One region of the Bradyrhizobium sp. LA2.1 genome, then DNA from elsewhere that is predicted to be linked to it. Evidence: riboswitches for the same ligand, from Rfam matches in the RefSeq annotation. Region 1 holds a riboswitch; the other holds the start of a gene.
The links. A riboswitch is a leader RNA that binds a small molecule or an ion and turns the genes downstream of it on or off. The one in region 1 is predicted to bind S-adenosylmethionine.
Positions count from the first base shown of each region.

Region 2: another riboswitch for S-adenosylmethionine. It lies ahead of metX (homoserine O-acetyltransferase MetX); the one in region 1 lies ahead of ABIB95_RS13930 (O-succinylhomoserine sulfhydrylase).

Region 1 covers NZ_JBEPQI010000006.1:274,372-277,779, forward strand. Annotated here, with positions in the region: gene ABIB95_RS13925 (SGNH/GDSL hydrolase family protein) at 1-345, shown strand, start outside; gene ABIB95_RS13930 (O-succinylhomoserine sulfhydrylase) at 429-1,625, opposite strand; SAM riboswitch at 1,697-1,776, opposite strand; gene ABIB95_RS13935 (2'-deoxycytidine 5'-triphosphate deaminase) at 1,857-2,993, shown strand; gene ABIB95_RS13940 (PAS domain S-box protein) at 3,163-3,408, shown strand, end outside.
Region 2 covers NZ_JBEPQI010000019.1:176,792-180,199, reverse strand. Annotated here, with positions in the region: gene metW (methionine biosynthesis protein MetW) at 1-85, opposite strand, end outside; gene metX (homoserine O-acetyltransferase MetX) at 101-1,303, opposite strand; SAM riboswitch at 1,389-1,468, opposite strand; gene ABIB95_RS31600 (chorismate mutase) at 1,686-2,534, shown strand; gene ABIB95_RS31595 (pyridoxal phosphate-dependent aminotransferase) at 2,571-3,408, shown strand, end outside.

The DNA.
Region 1 (3,408 bases):
CGCATCCAGGCCGCTGGCGGCGCCGACATCGTGCTGGTCGATCCGCAATATTCGCCAGCCGTCAACCAGCGCAAGGAGAGCGCCGGCAAGATGGTGCACCTGCTCGGCAAGGTCGCCGAGCTCCGTCACGTCGGCATCTTCCCCCGCTTCGAGGTGATGCGCGACTGGCACGAGAATCAATCGATCCCGGTCGAGAGTTTCGTGATCGCCGACGGCCTGCACATGAACGATTGGGGCTATGCCTGCTTCGCGCAGATCCTCGGCGACGACATCATCCGCTCCGTCGGTCAGATCAAGCTCGGCGTCAACGTGCCCGCGGACGTGCGAACGTATCGGCCGATGTAGGCTCGGTGCCGTAGGGTGGGTTAGCTCGCGGCTGCGCGAAGCGCAGTCCGCTAGCTAATCGACCCTACGAGAGCCCAATCGCCTCACGCCTTCTCCAGCGCCGCGGTCAGATCCTCGATCAGATCATCCACATGCTCGAGCCCCGCCGAGAAGCGGATGAAGCCCTCGCTGATGCCGAGCGCGGCGCGGTCTTCCGGCTTGAGGCGCTGATGCGTCGTGGTCGCCGGATGCGTGACGAGGCTCTTGGCATCGCCGAGATTGTTCGAGATTTTTGCAAGCTTGAGCTCGTTGAGCACACGGAACGCACCCTGCTTGCCGCCCTTGACCTCGAAGCCGACCAGCGTCGAGCCGCCGCGCATCTGCTTCTTCACGAGAGCTGCCTGCGGATGATCGGCGCGGCCGGGATAGACCAGCCGCGAAATCTTCGGATGGCTCGCCAGCACGTCGGCGATGCGTCCCGCCGTCTCGGTCTGCGCGCGCACGCGTACGCCGAGCGTTTCCAGGCCCTTGAGCAGGACCCACGCGTTGAACGGCGAGATCGACGGGCCGGTCTGGCGCATGAAATTGTGGATGTGCTCGGCGATGAACGCTTCAGACGACAGGATGATCCCGCCGAGACAACGGCCCTGGCCGTCGATGTGCTTGGTCGCGGAATAGACCACGACGTCGGCCCCTAGCGCGAGCGGGCTCTGCCAGATCGGCGTCGCGAACACGTTGTCGACGACGAGCCGCGCGCCGCCGCTGTGCGCGATCTCGGCGATCCCTGGAATGTCGAGCACGTCGAGCGTCGGGTTGGTCGGGCTCTCCAGGAAAAACGTCTTGGTGTTCGGCCGCAAGGCGCGCTGCCACTGGTCGAGATCGGCTCCGTCGACCAACGTCGTCTCGATGCCGTAGCGCGGCAACAGATCCTGGATGACGTAGAGACAGGAGCCGAACAGGGCGCGCGAGGCCACCACGTGATCGCCGGCCTTCAGCGGCGCCAGGATCGCGGTCGTCACCGCGGCCATGCCGGTCGCGGCCGAACGCGCGGCTTCGGCGCCTTCGAGCTCGATCATGCGGCGCTCGAACATCGAGATGGTCGGGTTGGAATAGCGCGAATAGATGAAGCCGGGGTCCTCACCCTTGAACCGCGCCTCGCACTCCTCGGCGCTGTTGTAGACGTAGCCCTGGGTCAGGAACAGCGCCTCCGACGTCTCGCCATATTGCGAGCGCAGGGTGCCGGAATGGACCAGGCGGGTTTCAGGACGGTATTGCGTGGTGGACGCCGGGGACTTCGACATAGGACCTCCTCTGCGTGACCATCGAAAATGGTCACAAAAAAACCGGCCTGGATAACTTCCACGGGCCGGGATCACAGAGGTCCCCGGCCTGTTTAGCGACTTATTTAACGTGGCTGCAAGCCGGCCGGCTCAAATCACCACGGGATAAGTGATGCTCATATTCCGCAATGGCCTTTCCGTCAAGGCGTCCATCGGATAGCCGTAAAAGGCTGCTATTTCCCGCATGTCCGGATGCATTTGACCCCTGACGAGGACCCCCGGTTGAGCTTCACGGTTGCCGCCGACGCCAATGGTATCCTGCCCGACCGCATGATCGCGGCGATGGCGAAGGCGGGCCTCATCCTGCCCGCTTATGACTTCGTCGAAAGCCAGATCCAGCCGGCGAGCCTCGACCTTCGCCTCGGCGACATCGCCTATCGCGTTCGCGCCAGCTTCCTGCCGGGTCCCGGCGCGACCGTCGCCGAGCGCATCGACGAGTTGAAGCTGCACGAGTTCAGCCTCGCCGATGGCGCGGTGCTGGAGACCAACTGCGTCTACATCGTGCCGCTCCTGGAAAGCCTGGCGCTGCCGCCGGAGATCGTCGCCGCCGCCAACCCGAAAAGCTCGACCGGCCGGCTCGATGTCTTCACCCGTGTCATCGCCGACGGCACCCGACGCTTCGACATGATCGGCGCCGGCTATCACGGCCCGCTCTACGCCGAGATCAGCCCGAAGACGTTTCCGGTGCTGGTCAGCGAGGGCTCGCGCCTGAGCCAGGTGCGCTTCCGCACCGGAGATGCCATCCTCAACATCGACGAGCTCGAGGCGCTGCATGCGACCGAGCGTCTCGTCGATCTCGACGATGCCGATCTCACCGGCGGCGTCGCCGTCTCCGTCGACCTCTCCGGCGAGAAGGCCAACGGCTTCGTCGGCTATCGCGCCAAGCGCCACACCGGCGTCGTCGACGTCGACCGCCGCTCCGGCTATGCGGTGGAGGATTTCTGGGAGCCGATCTCGGCGCGTCCCGACGGCAGCCTGATCCTCGACCCCGGCGAGTTCTACATCCTCGCCTCCAAGGAAGCCGTGCAGGTGCCGCCCGATTACGCCGCGGAGATGGTGCCGTTCGATCCCCTGGTCGGCGAGTTCCGCGTGCACTATGCCGGCTTCTTCGATCCCGGCTTCGGCTACGCCGGCGCTGGCGGGCAGGGATCGCGCGCCGTGCTCGAAGTGCGCTCGCGCGAGGTGCCGTTCATCCTCGAGCACGGCCAGATCGTCGGCCGTCTCGTCTATGAGAAGATGCTGGCGCGCCCCGACGCGATGTACGGCCAGCGCATCGGCTCGAACTACCAGGCGCAGGGGCTCAAACTATCGAAGCATTTTCGGGTGTAGCTACACACCCTACTGTCATGCCCCGGCTTGACCGGGGCATCCAGTACGCCGCAGCCTATCGGCATCTAACAACAGATGCCTCTGGAATACTGGATCGCCCGATCCGGGCGATGACACCGAATGTGTGTCAGGATGCGAAGCGAAATCCAGCTACGTGCGAGGCGGTGAGATGACAGATCAACTCGACGCAAGAATCCTCGAAGGCGTCGCGGACGCGCTGATCTATTCGGATCGAGCCGGCACGATCACACGCTGGAATCGCGCATCAACCACGCTGTTCGGCTTCTCGGCGGACGAGGCGCTCGGCCAGAACCTCGATCTGATCATTCCCGAACATCTGCGTGCCGCGCACTGGAAGGGCTTTGAAGCTGCGCTTGCCACCGGGGCGATGAAGCTTGCGGGCAAGCCGACGCTG
Region 2 (3,408 bases), on a different contig from region 1:
CGGCGACCAGCAGATGATCGGCGCGAAACTGGCCGGACTGCTCCGTCGCAACGCCGCCCAGCGGCAGCACTTCCTGCACAGACATCGCTAGCCGTCCTTGTCAGTCAATCCTGGCGGTGAGCCCGCGCGCCTTCCCTGCCGATTGCAGGAAGGCACGGGCGATATCGAAGAATTCGGGCACGTCGAGCAGGAAGGCGTCATGGCCGCGATCGGTCTCGATCTCGGCGAACGACACCCGCGCGCTCGACGCGTTCAGGGCATGCACCAGCGCGCGCGATTCCGAAGTCGGGAACAGCCAGTCGCTGGTGAAGGAGACCACGCAGAAGCGCGTCTCGATGCCCGCGAACGCTTTCGCCAGCACGCCGCCGTGGTCGCCGGCGATGTCGAAATAGTCCATCGCACGGGTCAGATAGAGATAGGAGTTGGCGTCGAACCGCTCGACGAAGGACGAGCCCTGGTAGCGCAGGTAGCTCTCGACCTGGAAATCGGCGTCGAACGAGAACGTCGGCAGCTCGCGATCCTGCATGCGGCGGCCGAACTTGCGATGCAGCGCGGCGTCGGAGAGATAGGTGATGTGCGCGGCCATCCGTGCCACCGCAAGTCCGCGATGCGGATGGATGCCCTGATCCGTGTAGCGGCCGTTGTGCCAGTCGGGATCGGCCATCACCGCCTGGCGACCGAGCTCGTGGAAAGCGATGTTCTGCGCCGAGTGCCGCGTCGCGCAGGCAATCGCCAGCGCGGAGTACACGCGCTTGGGATAGGCCGCGGTCCATTGCAGCACCTGCATGCCGCCCATCGAGCCGCCGACCACCGCGAACAACGTGTCGATGCCGAGCCGGTCGATCAGCATCGCCTGCGCGCGCACCATGTCGGGAATGGTGATGACAGGGAAATCCAGGCCCCACACCTTGCCGGTCGCCGGATTGATCGAGGCCGGCCCGGTCGAGCCCATGCAGCCACCGATCACGTTGGCGCAAATGATGAAGTAGTGCTGAGGATCAAGAGGTCGGCCGGGACCGACCAGCGTCTCCCACCAGCCCGACTTGCCGGTGACGGGATGCACGTTGGCGACATGCTGATCGCCGGTCAGCGCATGGCAGATCAGCACCGCGTTGGAGCGATCGGCGTTGAGCTCGCCATAGGTCTGGTAGGCGATCTGGAATGGGGTGAGATCGATGCCGCAATCGAGTCGCAGCGGCTGCTCGGCGCCGAACTGCGCGACCTGCGAATTCGGATGATCCGCCTCATGCGACCGGTCGTCGGCACTGATCGCGGGACTTGGCACAGGCTTCACGCCAACCATCATCGACCTCGTTTGCGACACCCGTCAGGCTGCCGCTGGAATCAGGCCATGAAAAACCCGGCCTGAACGATAGGTTCGGCCGGGATCGGAAGCGTCCCCGGCCTGTTTAGCGAGTTTTTTAACGTGGCTGCAAGCCGGCCGGCTCAAATGACCACGGAACGGGCAAAAGCTACTGTCTTGGGCGGTTTTCGTCAAGTCACGGTCCGGATTAGCCAAATTCATCCCTGAAAGGCCGGCCGAAAAGGCCCGGTTTCCCTTTGCATTTCTCTTTGCTTTCGCCGCGCCGACTGCCTAATCAGGACGTCGATCGCAGCGGATCCGGCCATGCCGATGGGCCTTGGCCGACCCGCATTGGAACGCCTCTCACCAGCATCTCGCAGATATGTCCCAACGTCCGCCCGCGCCACCATCGCTCCAGGAATTGCGCAAGGAGATCGACGCGATCGACGAGGGCATGCATCGTCTCCTGATGCAGCGCGGCGACATCATCGACCGCCTGATCCAGGTGAAGCAGACCCAGGAGGTCGGCTCGGCGTTCCGCCCGGCGCGCGAGGCCGCCATGATGCGTGACATCGTCCAGCGTCATCGCGGCATCCTGCCGCTCGACACGGTCGAGAGCATCTGGCGCGTCATCATCTCGACGTTCACTTACGTCCAAGCGCCGTTCTCCGTGCATGCCGACATCTCGGTGAGCGAGCCGGCGATGCGCGATTCCGTACGCTTCCATTTCGGCTTCACGGTGCCTTACGTCGCGCATTTCAGCGCGCAGGCCGCGGTCGAAGCGGTGGCGAAGTCCAAGGGCGATCTGGCGCTGGTCTCGGCGACCTCGAGCCGCACGCCATGGTGGCTGGAGCTGGAAGCGGACGGCGCGCCGAAGATCATCGCGCGGATGCCCTTCGTCGAGCGCGCCGACCATCCGGCCGCACTGCCGGTGTTCGCGATCTCGCGCGTCGCCGACAGCGCCGTGGTGACGGAGGTCGAGACCTTCAGCGTGCGCGTGTCCGGGTGGAACGCCGAGGTCGCCCGCGCCCTGTCGCCGCTCGCCGAGATCGTGGCGGTGCCCGATACCGCCTTCGACGGCGCCGCGCTGCTGGTCTCGGTCACGAGCGCGACCAGCATCGACAAAATCAGGGCTGCCCTGATCGAAGCGGGGGCCTCGGTGCGCTCCACGGCCCTCGTCGGCAGCCACGCAACGCGCTATACGGTGCCCTCGACCGGGTCGAAATCGTAGATCGCGAACCGCCTGAAGTTACTTCCGGAGTTGAAGATGTCCCGCCCCGTGCCGAATCCCGGCATTCTCGATATTGCGCCCTACACGCCCGGCAAGAGCCCGGTGGCTGAGCCGGGCCGCAAGGTGTTCAAGCTCTCGGCCAACGAGACGCCGTTCGGGCCCTCGCCCAAGGCGATCGAGGCGTTCAGGAACGTGGCGGCGCATCTGGAAGACTATCCGGAAGGAACCTCGCGCGTGTTGCGCGAAGCGATCGGCCGTTCTTTCGGGCTCGACCCCAACCGCATCATCTGCGGCGCCGGCTCGGACGAGATCCTCAATCTGCTCGCCCACACCTATCTCAGCCACGGCGACGAGGCGATCTCGACCACGCACGGCTTCCTGGTCTACCCGATCGCGACCATGGCGGTCGGCGCCAAGAACGTGGTCGCGCAGGAGACCAACCTCACCTGCAATGTCGACGCCATCCTCAAGGCGGTGACGCCGAAGACAAAGCTGGTCTGGCTCGCCAATCCCAACAATCCGACCGGCACCTATGTGCCGTTCGACGAGGTCAAGCGGCTGCGCGCCGGCCTGCCGTCGCACGTGCTGCTGGTGCTCGATGCCGCCTATTCCGATTACGTCTCGCGCAACGACTACGAGATGGGGATCGAGCTCGTCGCCACCACCGAGAACACCGTGGTGACGCACACCTTCTCCAAGATCCACGGTCTCGCCGCGCTGCGCGTCGGCTGGATGTTCGGTCCGGAGCACATCATCGACGCGGTCAACCGCATCCGCGGTCCCTTCAACGTGTCGACGCCGGCGATGTATGCCGCGGTCGCAGCGATCGAGGACACTGCGCACCAGGCGATGTCGAAGCAGTTCACCGAGACCT